One region of the Bacillus sp. AK124 genome, then DNA from elsewhere that is predicted to be linked to it. Evidence: predicted binding sites of a transcription regulator. Region 1 holds the regulator's gene; the other holds the start of a gene.
What was found. Region 1 encodes Rex, which represses fermentation and respiration genes when NADH is low (regulators of the CRP and FNR family bind a similar motif). Its sites were predicted from a motif close to TTGTGAAATATTTCACAA; they were not measured.
Positions count from the first base shown of each region.

Region 1 (7,693 bases):
TTGCAAGAGCTTCACCTTCAACGTCTTCAGCAATCAGAAGCAACGGTTTGCCTTGCTGAACAACTTGCTCAAGCACCGGCAGGATTTCTTGAATGTTTGTGATTTTTTTGTCTGTTACTAAGATGTACGGGTTCTCAAGAACCGCTTCCATCTTATCGGAATCTGTCACCATGTAAGGAGACGCATATCCGCGGTCAAACTGCATACCTTCAACCACTTCAAGCTCTGTTGTGAATCCTTTTGATTCTTCGATCGTGATGACACCGTCGTTGCCGACGCGCTCCATCGCTTCAGCGATCAGGCTTCCGACTTCTTCGTCAGCAGCGGAGATTGAAGCAACTTGTGCGATTGATTCTTTGCCTTCGATTGGTTTGGAGATTTCTTTCAGGCTTTCAACCGCTACAGCCACAGCCTGCTCGATACCTTTGCGCACGCCTACAGGGTTAGCGCCGGCAGTTACGTTTTTAAGACCTTCGCGAATCATCGCTTGAGCTAGAACTGTCGCTGTTGTTGTACCGTCACCGGCAACATCGTTTGTTTTGCTCGCAACTTCAGCAACAAGCTTTGCGCCCATGTTTTCGAACGCGTCTTCAAGCTCGATTTCTTTCGCGATGGTAACACCGTCGTTTGTGATTAATGGAGAACCGAATTTTTTCTCAAGAACGACGTTGCGTCCTTTAGGTCCCAAAGTTACCTTTACAGCATCCGCCAATGCATCTACACCGCGCAGCATTGAACGGCGGGCTTCTTCGCTAAACTTAATATCTTTTGCCATGTTATTCGAACCTCCTATATAATTGTCTCGTTTTTATTTATGACTTAGCCGATAACAGCTAAAATGTCGCTTTCACGCAAGATTAAGTAGTCAGTACCTTCATATTTCACTTCGGTACCTGCATATTTTGAGAAGATGATGCGGTCGCCTGTTTTAACTTCTAATGCAACGCGCTCTCCGCTCTCTAACACACGGCCTGAACCGGCTGCAACCACTTTACCCTCTTGTGGTTTTTCTTTTGCGGAGTCAGGAAGTACGATTCCGCTGGCAGTTTTTTCTTCAGACTCAACGAGCTCAATGACAACGCGATCACCTAATGGCTTTAACAATGAAACAACCTCCTCAATATTTTCATATGTAATTTTAGCACTCGCACTCGGTGAGTGCTAACACAATTCTTATAATAAAGAATCTCCCAGGCAATTTCAAGTGATAAGGTCAAATTTTTTTGCGCTTACATTTCTCCGCATGTCCTTATCATCCTATAATTTAAAAAGAGTGTGTTACAATAAACATAGTCTGAATTAGATTTTTAGAAAAGGAGTACATAAAGCTTGAGAAAACAATACTGGTTTATTATATTGGCATACGTTCTCATGCAATTGTCGGCCGCTGTCGGCTTGCCTCTTCTTTACTTTTTGGGAGTGGGCAAAGGACAGCCAAAGGCTGAAGCCCAGCTTACATTGACAGGCGTCTGGTCTGTCATCGCGTTTACCCTCTGTCTCGTTATCGTGCTGCTGATTTTGCGGACGGTGCCGAAGACGACGCTTCGCAACCGCCCGAAAGCATCGGTTGGAGCGTCAATCGGATGGGCGGTAGCCGGCGTTTTTCTCGCTTTGTTTTCGCAGTCAATTGCCGCTTCGATCGAAATGTACTTGTTCGGGGTCAACCCGGAATCGGAAAATACGCAGCGGATCATGGAAATCATCACCGCATTGCCGCTGATGGTGTTTGTCTCTTCTGTATTCGGACCGATTCTTGAAGAAATCATTTTCAGAAAGATCATTTTCGGTGCAATCTATGAGAAAACGAATTTTTTCATTGCCGCTTTGTTCAGTTCGGTGCTCTTCTCGGTCGTCCATTTGGATTTCAGCCATCTGCTCATTTATACAGCAATGGGATTCACATTCTCCTTTTTATATGTCAGAACCAACCGGATTATCGTGCCTATTTTCGCCCATGTCGCCATGAATACGCTCGTCGTCTTACTGCAGACATTCCGGGAGCCTATTGAAGAATATTTGAAACACGTCGAGAAAATGCAAATGATTATTGGAGGATTTCTATGATGAGAAGCCCTAAATTCTGGGGAGCGATTTATTTATTAACGGGTGTGCTGTTTACATATCTGGCGGCAACCTCGCCCGGAAGCATGTGGTCTTTTTACACGATCCTGCTGATGCTTTTCGCAGCCTATAATATCAGCATTTCCTTTAAAATGTTCGCCCTGGCCGGCAAGATGAAACGAAAAGATCAATAGCCTTTTTTGTGAAGGAAAAGAGCCATTCTGAAAAAGAATGGCTCTTATTTAGTATGGTCGTTCAAAAACGCTTGATTTTCCTCTTGAATCATTGTTTTTTGCGCCTGCCTGTAGGATATTCTTGAAATCACGATACTGATTTCATAAAGAATGAGCAATGGCACTGAGACCATTAAATGCGACAAAAGCTCAGGCGGTGTAATGAGGGCCGCGATGACGAACAACACAAAATATGCGTATTTTCTGATTTTCGCCAAAAACATCGGCGTCACGAGGCCGAGCCTTGTGATAAACATGATGACCACAGGCATCTGAAACAATAAGCCAAAAGGAAGCGTCAACTGAAGCAGAAACTGAAAATATTCGTGTATTCCGATGACCTGGTTGACATTCAGATCATCTGAGACTCTCGTCATAAAGTCCACGACAAACGGAAATAAAATAAAGTAAGAAAAGGCAATGCCGCCTAAAAAAAGAATAATCGATATCGGAATATAGCTGAGCGTCACTTTTCGTTCTTTTTCATACAGCCCCGGGCTAATGAAAGCCCACAGCTGGTATAAAACAAGCGGCGAAGTCAAGACGGCGCCGATGATGAAAGCGAACTGCACGTACACAAATAAAGGATCGGTCAGCTTGAACGCGTTGAGCGTCAGCAGCTTTGCTTCATCCGTCTGCTGCAGATAGATAATCAGCGGCTTTGCCAATAAAAAGCCTGCCACAACAAATAAAACAAAAAAGAAAAAAGTGATCACAAGCCGTCTGCGTAGTTCTGTGATATGTTCTATCAGCGACATTTCTCTTTCCTTCATAAATGTCATCCTATCCTACTGATCTTCTTTCTTTTTATCGGAATCGTCGTCAGCCAAACCTTTTGTCGCATTCTTAAACTCCCTCAGCGTGTTTCCCGCCGCTCTTCCCAGCTCGGGAAGTTTTTTCGGGCCGAATATCAAAAGCGCCACCACGACAATTAAAATAAAGCTTCCAGGACCGATTGGCATAAAGCCTGCCCCCTTTCCTTTATTTTTCGTTTTCCGTTTTACTTTTCCTGCATTGAATAATGTTTCATGAAATACACCAGCGACTGAAGTTCAACCGCCAAATCTATATGATGAATGCGAATGTGTTCCGGCACATTCAAGCGGGCCGGCGTGAAATTAAGAATGCCTTTAATGCCAAGCGCCACCAGCCTGTCTGTAATCGACTGTGCGGCTTGAGCCGGTACCGTCAAAATGGCGACGGGGATATCATCCGTCATATGCTCTTCAAGTCTATTCAGATCATAGACGGGAACACCGCCGACCTCGGTTCCGATTTTTTCCTCATTGATGTCAAACGCCATGGCGATTTTTGTATTATTATTTTTGATAAAATTGTAATGGAGAAAGGCTGTCCCCAAATTCCCCACGCCAATGAGCGTTACGTTCGTCATTTCATCCTGATCAAGCGTCTTTCTGAAAAAGGACAGCAAATAATTGACATTGTAGCCGTATCCTTTTTTTCCGAGCGCGCCGAAGTACGAGAAGTCCCTGCGGATGGTCGCAGAATCGACTTTGACGGCATCGCTCAGCTCAGCGGAAGATACACGCTGTTTTCCGGATGCATGAAGGTTTTTTAAAAAACGATAATATAATGGCAACCGTTTCGCTGTCGCTTGCGGAATTTTTGAATGATCCATGTTCATAAACTAATCCTCCATGTCTACATCAGCTTTTTCCCTTTTATAGTCACCGTTTTTCCCGCCTGTCTTTTCGAGAAGAAAGGTCGGTCCTATCACCATTCCCTTATCCGCCGCTTTGCACATGTCATATACGGTCAGCGCACATACGGAGGCCGAAGTTAACGCTTCCATTTCCACACCTGTGCTCCCTTTGGTCTTCACTTTAGATTGAATATGCAGGATGCTCTTCTGTTCTTTCTCCTCCCAGCGAAAGGCGATGTCGACTCCTTTCAGAGCGATCGGATGGCACATCGGGATGATGGCGGATGTCTGTTTTGCGGCCATGATTCCGGCCACTTGCGCCACCGCCAATACATCGCCCTTTCCGATTTCCCGGTTTTTGATTTTTTCATGTACTGTTCGATTCATAGACACGCTTGAAACAGCCGCAGCTGTGCGTACTGAAGCTTCCTTTTCGCTTATATCAACCATCTTGGCTCTGCCTTGTTCATTAAAATGTGTAAACTCATTCATGTTCTGAACTCTCCTTATAACGATCATACACTATTTTTTTCATTCTGTCTTTTTCTTTGGCTAAAATCTTCCAGAGTTCACTTAATTGTTTGCTGACTGCGCAGTGATAGGCTACACTTAAAATAGCAGACAAGAGGTGAAAGATCATGATGATTTTACAAGTGAACCAACTTTCAAAATCGTTTGGAGCCGATACGATTTTAACGAATATAAAACTCGAAGTCAGATCTCGGGACCGGATTGCGATCGTCGGACGCAACGGCGCCGGAAAATCGACTCTTCTAAAGATTATCGCAGGAAAACTTTCATATGAAAAGGGGGACATCATCAAGCCGAAAGATTTGACGATGGGCTACCTTGACCAGCATTCCGGCCTCGATTCCAAGCTGACGCTCAAAGAGGAATTGCTGTCGGTATTTGATTTTCTAAAAAAAATGGAAAAAGAAATGCGCGCGATCGAGGAAAAGATGGCGCAGGCCGGACCGGACATGCTTGAATCATTGATGAAGACGTATGACAGGCTTCAGCAGGAGTTCAAGGACAAAGGCGGCTACCAATATGAGGCAGAGGTCAGATCCGTCATGCACGGGCTCGGCTTTGCGGGATTTGACGACTCCGTCCGCGTCCAGGACTTAAGCGGAGGTCAAAAAACAAGGCTTGCCCTCGGAAAAATGCTTTTGACAAAACCCGACCTCCTCATTTTGGACGAACCGACAAACCACTTGGATATCGATACCCTGACATGGCTTGAACAATATTTGCAAAATTACAGCGGAGCGATTTTAATCGTTTCCCATGACAGGTACTTTCTTGACAAAGTGGTTACCCAAGTTTACGAGATCAGCCGGTCCCAAAGCAAAAAATATACCGGGAACTACAGCTCTTATCTCCAATTAAAAGCCGAACAGCTGGAAAAGGAAACAAAGCTTTATGAAAAGCAGCAGGACGAAATCGCCAAGCTGCAGGAGTTCGTCGACCGGAATCTGGCTAGAGCTTCGACGACGAAACGGGCGCAGAGCAGACGAAAGCAGCTTGAACGGATGGAGATCATGGACAAACCGCTCGGAGATGAAAAGTCGGCGTCTTTCCGCTTTGAAATTACAAGGCAAAGCGGAAACGATGTACTGCGGGTGGAAGACTTGACAGTAAGCTATCAGGAGCAGCCCCCGCTTCTCCGTTCATTGAACTTTCACATCACCCGCGGGGAAAGCGTTGCACTGGTCGGACCGAACGGAATCGGCAAGTCAACCCTTTTAAAAGCATTGATTCAAAAGCTGCAGCCGGTATCGGGAACAATCGCGACAGGCTCCCATGTCTCAATCGGCTACTATGACCAGGAACAGGCTGAATTGACGTCGTCAAAACGCGTGCTTGACGAGCTTTGGGACGATTATCCGGAAATGAATGAAAAGGATATCCGGACCTGCCTCGGCAACTTCCTGTTTTCGGGAGAAGACGTATTAAAACCTGTACACGCGTTAAGCGGCGGCGAAAAAGCAAGGCTTGCCCTCGCCAAGCTGATGCTCCAAAAAGCGAACTTCCTTATTCTTGATGAGCCGACAAACCATCTCGACCTGGACAGCAAGGAAGTCTTGGAGAACGCTTTGATCGATTACCCGGGAACGATATTATTTGTGTCCCATGACCGCTATTTTATCAACCGGATCGCGACAAAAGTACTGGAGCTTTCCCGCGACAAAGCAGAAGAATATTTAGGCGACTACGATTATTACACAGAAAAAAAAGCGCAGCAGCTTGAACTGAAAGAACTAGAAAAACAGACGGAAGAGCATCAGAAAAACGCTTCCGAAAAACCTGGCGCAAAAAAGAGCTATGAAGAAGAAAAAGAGCTGAAAAGAAAAGAACGCCAGCGGCAGCGCAGGATTGAAGAAATCGAAACAAGAATTACGGACATTGAAGAACAGATCGAAAAAAATGAAGAGCTCCTGTGTGACCCCGCCGTCTTCCAAGACCATGAGAAGGTCCAGGAAATCCACTCTGAAAATGAACGGCTGAATGAGGAGCTTGAACAACTGTTAACAGAATGGGAAACACTCTCTACAAATGAATAAAGGATGAACCGCTCCAAGCCGGAGCGGTTTTTTTGTCCACAATTAAAATCCTTTATTTAAAAGAAAGAAAGCGATTTACCCACAATATCCACAAAAAACATAATATTTATACACATTATTAACAGGTGAAAAAGGTCTGTAAATTAAGGTTTTTAACATTATACACAAGACTGTGGATATATGTTAATAACCTGTTAATAACTATTCCCGGGCAAAAAAACCTCACAGAGCGTGAGGTTTTAATAAGACGTCAGATCTAAGCCAGGCTGACCGTTCATATCATATTTTCCTCTGATTCCTTTTTCAAAAGCAACCGTACCTGCGGCGGCAATCATCGCGGCATTGTCCGTACACAGCGAAAGCGGCGGGATCAAAAGCTCAATCTCCGGATGGCTGCTGAACGTTTTTTCAAGCGCCGCTCTCAACCCTTTGTTTGCAGCAACTCCTCCGGCAAGCAGCACCTGTTTGACGCCATAAGCTTTCGCAGCGCGTTCCGTTTTTGTGACGAGGACATCAATGACGCTTTCCTGAAAGCTGGCTGACAAATCTTCCGGAGCTATCGTTTCACCTTTTTGTGAAGCGTTGTGAAGCGTGTTGATGACTGCGGACTTCAATCCGCTGAAGCTGAAATGATAAGAGCCTTCTTCAAGCCATGCGCGCGGCAGCGGCACATTTGCCTCGCCTTTTTGCGCAAGTTTGTCAATGTGAGGTCCTCCCGGATAAGGAAGCCCCATCGTTCTCGCCACTTTGTCATAGGCTTCGCCTGCCGCATCGTCGAGCGTCTCTCCGATGACTTCAAATGAGCCGTGCTCTTTCATATACACGAGTTCGGTGTGGCCGCCTGAGACGACAAGGGCAATCGCCGGAAATTGAATGTCCTGAACAAGTCTGTTGGCATAGATGTGACCGGCAATGTGATGGACGCCTACGAGCGGTATGCCGCGGGCAAAACTGAGCGCTTTCGCGGCATTCACGCCGATCAATAAAGCGCCGACAAGCCCCGGTCCTTCCGTTACTGCGATGGCATCAATGTCATCAAATGTCATGTCCGCTTGTGCAAAGGCTTCCTCAAGCACGATCGTCATCTGTTCCACGTGATGCCTTGATGCGATCTCGGGAACAACGCCGCCAAACCGTTTATGACTTTCGATTTGCGACGCTACGACATTTGA
Region 1 is NZ_CP096378.1:3,661,520-3,669,212, forward strand. Features, by position in the region: gene groL (chaperonin GroEL) at 1-775, opposite strand, end outside; gene groES (co-chaperone GroES) at 820-1,104, opposite strand; gene M1E06_RS18405 (CPBP family intramembrane glutamic endopeptidase) at 1,330-2,064, shown strand; gene M1E06_RS18410 (YdiK family protein) at 2,064-2,255, shown strand; gene tatC (twin-arginine translocase subunit TatC) at 2,300-3,076, opposite strand; gene M1E06_RS18420 (twin-arginine translocase TatA/TatE family subunit) at 3,083-3,256, opposite strand; gene M1E06_RS18425 (redox-sensing transcriptional repressor Rex) at 3,295-3,939, opposite strand; gene moaC (cyclic pyranopterin monophosphate synthase MoaC) at 3,943-4,449, opposite strand; gene M1E06_RS18435 (ABC-F family ATP-binding cassette domain-containing protein) at 4,596-6,521, shown strand; gene tsaD (tRNA (adenosine(37)-N6)-threonylcarbamoyltransferase complex transferase subunit TsaD) at 6,761-7,693, opposite strand, start outside.

Region 2 (7,693 bases), 1.6 Mb from region 1:
CTTCGCATCCTCGAAGGTAAATTCCGCTTCACGGCCCAATCCGACGATATAGATGCGTTTGACTCCCTGAAGGGAAGGGGTAAATATTTTAGACACTTTCGTTTTTTTGGAAGATACATCCCCGTCTTTCAGCAGCTGAGAAAGCTGGCCGTCCAAAAGGCGGTCGATTTCTTCCGCCTTCCCGTACAGCCGGCTTTTTTTAAACAGTCCGATTAAAAGTGTTTCTTTTTTTTCGAAGTCTTTAAAGGCATAAAACATGCGTTCACAGCTCCTTATCAGCAAAGTGAGTAAAATTGAAACAACAATGTTATAATAGGAAAAACATTTTTCCCCGTTGGGGTTTCATATTATATATTTTAGCAAATAACTGCGTGCTTTTTTGAATTCATCTCTATTTTCTTTATAGAAAGGATGTTCTGCAAAATGGAAATCCTCACAAACTTTCCTTTACTGGCGAGCTTTGCCGCGATCTTTTTCGCTCAGTTTATCAAGGTTCCCATTTACTTTGTCGTCTCGAAAAAATGGGATTGGCGGCTCGTCACAAGCACTGGCGGAATGCCGAGCTCACACTCAGCAGCCGTTACGGCGCTTTCAACCGGCGTGGCTCTTGATCACGGGATGAATTCTTCTTTGTTCGCCGTTTCCGCAATATTCGCCGTTATTACGATGTTTGATGCAACCGGAGTGAGAAGACATGCCGGAGAACAAGCAACAGTGATCAACCGGCTTGTCCGCGATTTCAACCGCTTTGTCAACGAAGCGAAAGATTTCCCTAAAAGTCATCAGGAAGAAAAACAGAAGAAGCTGAAGGAACTGCTCGGCCATCAGCCGATTGAAGTGTTTTTCGGCGGTTTGACCGGCATTGCCCTGACGCTGCTTCTCGATTATTTATTGATGTAGAGCAAAAAAACGTTTAAGACGCACAGGTCTTAAACGTTTTTTCTTATTCTTTCGCCATTTTATATTTTTGTCTGAATACTTGCATCGATTTATTTTCATTCAGCTTCAAGAGATCCTCTTCGGTAATGGTGCCGTTTCCTTTCTTAATGACATAAACATCAAGTGTTTTTTTGCCCCACTCTTTATAAACGTCCTCAACCGTCTCATAGTACAAATCGAGCCGGTTCCCTTTAATGGCTGATCCGGTATCCGCAACAACGCCATAGCCGTAGTCCGGTATGAACAATATCGTGCCGATCGGAAAGACCGACGGGTCGGCAGCAACGGTTGAATATAAATCTCTTTTGACTTTGACTCCCGAATATGTAATCCCGTAATCTGGATGATGAGGCTGTTTTCCCGTCGATTCCGCCCCTGCTGTATATCCGGTCGCGGTGACTTTTTGCTTCGGATACTTGGTCCAGTCAAAGGCATCTTCAAGCGATTTCGGTTTGTTTTTAATTTGTTCTGCGGCAGACAGAGACGTTTTTTCCGCTTTTTCTTTCGGAAGTGATTTAAAGGTGAGCATCAGCTGTTTCAAGGACAGATCGCGTTCTTTCGCCCAGCTGGATATGTCCTGTGCTTCCACGCCTGAAACGGCAAAGAAGGTCGTCATAAAAGCAAGGACAAACAAAACTGTCATCAAGAAACGCCGGAACATTGTCATCACTTTTCTCAAATCTTCCACTCCTCTCACCATCTAGTTGTTTCCAAGCGGAAACAGAAATATTCAGATGGCGGAAAAGTTTTGAGAAAAGTGAAAAAATTAAATCCAAAAAACCCTCTCCCTTGAAGAAGAAGGCTTAAAACATTTGATATCCCCTTTTTCGCAGCGCTTTAATCGTAACGCCCGACAACAGGGCCCCGGCCATTCCGCTGGCTAAAATGATGATATCGGCAGCAGCCAATGAAGCCACTCTGTCAAAAAGGCCGGAAAATGCCTCTCCCGGCGCCTCTACATAGCGAATAAGCTTTTCTTTATTCACAATGAAAAGGCATACAATTGGATAAATGACAGCCATGATCCATGACATCCTGAGCAGCATATTCAGCAGAAAACCGATACCGAAAAACAGGACGAAAAATAAGACAACTGAAATGATGACAACTGGTAAACTAATCAAAGCCTCCACCCCCAATTCACCTCTTTTAGTGTACATTGGGGAAGGAACTTGAGTCAATCATTGGAAAGCGGCGATCAGCGGTCTTTTCCCGTTCCCTTGCAGTTGCTGCACGTTTCCGAACCGCCAAGCAGAAGCTGAAAATAGCCTTTTCCCGAACAGAAAGTACAGGTTGATTCAAGGCGATGGGTTGACGTCGTCTTCATTAGATACACACCTTTTTTCTTAATTTTCTGATAATATATCATGAACATTGTCAATAATAAAGTCAGAAAATATAACAGATCATTTGATGTAAGCGCTTAAAAACTAAGCTTTCTTCCTTTTTCTTTCGTTTTTGAAGTTTTTAACCCCGAATAAAAAGCCCGCAGCTTCCGCTGCAGGCTTTGATTCTGATTAGAAAAATTTAAACTTTCCTTTTTTCAGAACAAGCCCCGGCCCGCCGATCAGGAACAGCGAGCGGTTGTCGATGATTTTTTTCATCATGGACGCCGTCGTTCCCGTCATCTTTCTCCCGAATGCGACGCCGATTGCATCATGTTCGCCGAGAGAAGCGACAGAGCCTTTATTATCGAATGAGAACGTTTCCGTTTCTTTGCCGTGAATCAGTGCGGCCAGATTGTTTGCGCACGTTTCGCCCTGCTGCATGGAAATCTGCGCAGTCGGCGGATAAGGCCTTTCGGTTTCTTCATTTATGATCAGCGAGCAGTCTCCGATAACAAATATATCATCATGGCCTTCAACACGCAGATCAGGTTTTACCTTCACACGGCCGCGCATGTTTTCAAAGCCTGATTCTTCTATGATCGGGTTGCCGCGGACACCTGCGGCCCATACGACAGTGCCTGCTTTGATTTCTTCGGTCTGATCGTCTTTTCCGCAAATGATTCCGTCAGGCGTGCATTCTTTCACAGCCGTGCCGATTTTGAATTCAACGCCCTTTCCTTCAAGGTAGTTGACCGCATAATCGACAAGCTCCGGATCAAAGCCCGGGAGAACGGACGGCGCGGCTTCCACGCATATTAAACGAACCTGCTGGCGGTCGATATCGTATTCGCGGCACAGCTCAGGAATGCGGTTGCCCAATTCGCCCAAAAATTCAATGCCGGTAAAACCCGCTCCTCCGACAACGATCGTCAGGCGTTCCGGGCGCTTCTCGGCTTCTGTATTATACGTTGCAAACTGATATTCAATGTGCTCGCGAAGCTGCCGGGACGAATTGATGTTTGAAATGGAGAAAGCATACTCTTTCAATCCAGAAATTCCGAAAGTTTCAGGGACGGCCCCCAGCGCCACGACAAGATAGTCGTAACTAAGCTCGCCGGTTTCAAGGACGACTTTCTTTCCTTCTTTATCGATTTTCTTTACCGTATCCTGAACGAAATTGACACGGGATGTATTGATGACATCTTTAATTTGGTAGCGGCATCTGTCATGATGAAGCGTACCTGCGCTCGCTTCGTGCATCCAGGTTGTCTCATAATGATAATTGTGCTTGTTGACAAGCGTAACATCCGCTTCATTGACGCCGATTTTTTTAACAAGTCTCGTAACGGTCATTAATCCACCATAACCTGCACCTAATACTACTACTTTTGGCTTATTCAACGGAATCACATCCACCTTTTCTGTATTTTACTGCTAAGCCGGATTAAAAATAGCCTTTGGGTTATCTTCTGCCGGCTTCAGGCTTTTTATGAAAAAAAGTTTGTGAAACCCTTCACTTTAATTTGCCGAACAACGGAATGTTTTTCGGCTGTGCGTCGAAAAATATTCACGAATCTTTAACAAAATGTTCACAACTACATCATAGCCGCTCGCTTTTGCTTTTTCAAGGTTAAATATGCTCGGGCGGCAGACTTTAGATCAGACGGTAATATTTTCCGATCTTAAAAAAACAGACGCGCTCGTATTTATTTTATGTGATATGATATAATTAAGAACAATTTTCATTTAGGGGGCATTATTTTCATGCGTGAAGACTCAAAAGTATATGACATTACAATTATCGGGGGCGGCCCTGTCGGCTTGTTTACCGCATTTTACGGCGGAATGCGGCAAGCGAGCGTCAAAATTATCGAAAGCCTGCCGCAGCTAGGCGGTCAGCTGTCCGCTTTGTATCCCGAAAAATACATATACGATGTAGCCGGGTTCCCTAAAATCCGCGCTCAGGAGCTGGTCGACAATTTGAAAGAGCAAATGGCGAAATTTGATCAGACCGTTTGTCTGGAACAAGCTGTCGAAAGCGTTGAAAAACAAGCAGACGGCATTTTCAAGCTCGTCACCAACAAAGAAATCCACTATTCTAAAACGGTGATTATTACTGCCGGAAACGGAGCATTCCAGCCGAGAAAGCTCGAGCTTGAATCTGCGGCTCAATACGAGAATGCAAACCTTCATTACTTTATAGATGATCTGAATCAATTTGCGGGCAAACGCGTTGCGGTGTTGGGCGGCGGCGACTCCGCCGTCGACTGGGCGCTCATGCTGGAACCGATCGCAAAAGAGGTGTCAATTATTCATCGCCGCGATAAATTCCGCGCACATGAACACAGCGTCGAAAACCTGCACAATTCAAAAGTCAATGTGTTGACACCGTTTGTTCCGACCGAACTGATCGGCGCCGAGCGGATTGAACAGATCGTCATCGAGGAAGTGAAAGGCGAGAGAAAAGAAATCATCGATGTCGACGATGTGATCGTCAACTTCGGATTTGTTTCATCTCTCGGACCAATCAAAAACTGGGGGCTTGAAATCGAGAAAAATTCGATCGTCGTCAAGTCCACAATGGAAACGAACATCGAGGGATTCTATGCAGCCGGCGACATCTGCACATACGAAGGAAAAGTCAAGCTGATTGCCAGCGGATTTGGAGAAGCGCCGACCGCTGTCAACAATGCGAAAGCTTACATGGATCCTAAAGCGCGCGTGCAGCCGCTGCACTCTACAAGCATGTTTGAAAACAAATAAAAATGAAAAGGAGCCTGACACCGGCTCCTTTTCATTATATGATATTCAAATATGAGAAGATCGTTCCCAAAATCAGCACAATCGTTAAGATGCCGACCGCTCCCGCCGCAGTCAAGACAATCCGGTCCGTAATTTTCTGTGCTTTTGGAAGCGGTTTTTCGCAGCCGCATGCCTCACAGACTTTTGAATCGTAAGGCGTAAGCCCGCCGCAGTTTCTGCAGTTGATTTTTTCCATGGTTGAACCCCTTTTCTTTACTGGGCTTGGACTTTAAATAAACCTGTCCAGTATAGAATAACAAATTGACGAATAGAATGTCTTAAGATTCACAAAATATTCTTAAATGAACTCCAAAAAACCCTTGTTAGGAAGTGACGATATGTCTTACTACAACAATCGCAATCAAGAGCCTTTGCCAAAGGAAGATATCAGTACGTGGGAATGTACGGCTGAGGACTGCAACGGATGGATGAGAAAAAATTTCACGAGCAGCGATCGCCCTCTATGCCCTCTGTGCAACAAGGAAATGGTAAGCGGAAGCCGCTATATCACCTCAATCACCAACAACACGAGCAATCTCAACCGAATCTTTAACCAGAAATAAACACGATTGTTCCGGAAGCCCCGTTGCAAAAACCTTGCTCAGCACTTGAGCGGGGTGGCTGCATTGCTTCCTTCCGGCATTTCCCGAGCGAAGCGGAAAACAGATTATGTTAAATCTTTTACCAAAAGAATCTCATCCCGAATCGGAATGCCGTTATCAGCGGCAAAGGGAATTTCAGGCTTTACTTTTCTTGCTTCTTCAACTGCGTTTACATACAGCTCGGCCATTGTATAGCCTCTCTTTTGATAAAACATAAACGCCCGCATATTATCGTTCGTCGTGATCAGTTTAATCGATTGACACTGTTTTCGCTTTGCAGCACGTTCCACTTCGTTTAAAAGGAGTGAGCCGATCCCTTTGTTTTCGGCAATACTGTCCAAGGAGACGACTTCACATTCGTTTCCGGCGATGAAGTACGTAATCAGGCCTTTTATATCGCCTTTTTCATCTGTCACAGCGAATCCTTCCAATTCATCGCAGCGGAATGTTCCGTGTGAATTGACCATGTCCGGACTTCCCCAATGCTTATGAAAAAACGCGGTAACGTCCGCTTTTGACAAGCCGAGCGTTGATACGAGTTTCATTTCTTTCCCCCCAGATCATAATAAAACGCCTTTTCGTCACGATGATGCATCGCAATGAAAGGCGTTTTTCTCATTCCATATCGTTGACCTGATGCCAATATGTCAGCACTCTTCAGGCTTCCCTGCATTCACTGCGGTTCTGAATGATGATCCGCAGCCGCATGAAGCGATGGCATTTGGATTATCGATGGTGAAGCCTCCGCCCATCATCGATTGTTTAAAATCAATGACCGTACCGTTCATAATATCCAGGCTTTCTTGATCTACAAGCACTGTGATTCCATGCTGGACGAATTCATTGTCGTCTTCGTTTTTTTCGTGTTCAAAACCCATGCCGTATGACAGACCGCTGCATCCGCCGCCTTTTACTCCGATTCTCAAGAATGCGTTCTCCTCTTCATGCTCTTTCATCATATCCTTGATATGAAGAGCAGCCGCTTCCGTGACCGTAACTGTTTTTTCGCTCATAACATCACACCTCCTAAAAGCTCATGTGTACTTTATTATAAAGTCGCACGTCCGATTTCTCAAACGGACCGACTCATGATATAAAAAACTCGCCTTCACATACCGTTTCAGCGGGTCCTGTCATCATGACACGACCGTCATTTTTCCAATTAATGATCAGATCGCCGCCGGCGAGATGGACGATAATGTCCGTGTCTCGTTTGGAATAGCCGTTGAGTATCGAACTCACTGCGGCTGCGCAGGCGCCCGTTCCGCATGCCTGGGTAATTCCTGAACCCCTTTCCCATACACGGAAATGGAGTTCTTTGTCGTTTTCGACTTCAACAAATTCTACGTTAACCCCTTCCGGAAACCTTTCATCTTTTTCAATGAGCGGTCCCATCGACGTAAGCGGCGCTTTTTCAATATCGTCTAAATAAAAGACGATGTGGGGATTGCCCATGGATACAGCGGTACCTTTCATTTCCCGGCCGCCGAATATCATCTTTTCATTGATCGTCTCCGACCCCTGTTCACCGCGCATTGGCATATCTGATTTGAGAAGACGCGGTTCACCCATATCGACTGTAGCCGATACAACTTTTCCTTCCTTCACTTCAATCTCAGCCTTTACCAAGCCTGAAAGAGTTTCAATTAAAAAGGATGTTTCCTTCACCAGTTTATGTTCATACGCGTATTTTGCAACGCAGCGCAAACCGTTTCCGCAGTTTTTGCCTTCAGATCCGTCGCTGTTGAAAATCCTCATTTTAACCGGCGCTTGATCTGAAGGACAGATGAGTATCATTCCGTCTGAACCGATTCCGGTGTAAACGGAAGACACTTTGACGGCCAAATCTGGCAACAGCTCCTCAGGGAGATGTTCTTCAAACTGATTGACGTATATATAGCTGTTTCCTAAGCCGTGCATTTTAGTAAAACGAAAAGAATTCATAGCCGCCTCCACATTTTTTTACTTTCTTCTAGTATAAAAGCTGAAAGGGATGGATACAATATGGCTATCCCCCGTTTT
Region 2 is NZ_CP096378.1:929,563-937,255, reverse strand. Features, by position in the region: gene M1E06_RS04605 (leucyl aminopeptidase) at 1-258, opposite strand, end outside; gene M1E06_RS04600 (divergent PAP2 family protein) at 424-900, shown strand; gene M1E06_RS04595 (3D domain-containing protein) at 944-1,609, opposite strand; gene M1E06_RS04590 (YuiB family protein) at 1,743-2,063, opposite strand; gene M1E06_RS04585 (YuiA family protein) at 2,138-2,266, opposite strand; gene M1E06_RS04580 (NAD(P)/FAD-dependent oxidoreductase) at 2,457-3,674, opposite strand; gene yumC (ferredoxin--NADP reductase 2) at 4,032-5,030, shown strand; gene M1E06_RS04570 (hypothetical protein) at 5,065-5,265, opposite strand; gene M1E06_RS04565 (cold-shock protein) at 5,408-5,632, shown strand; gene M1E06_RS04560 (GNAT family N-acetyltransferase) at 5,737-6,216, opposite strand; gene M1E06_RS04555 (HesB/IscA family protein) at 6,319-6,684, opposite strand; gene dapF (diaminopimelate epimerase) at 6,758-7,615, opposite strand.
Region 2: a site for Rex is predicted at 3,769-3,786, ahead of yumC (ferredoxin--NADP reductase 2). Genes of this name have one in related genera too.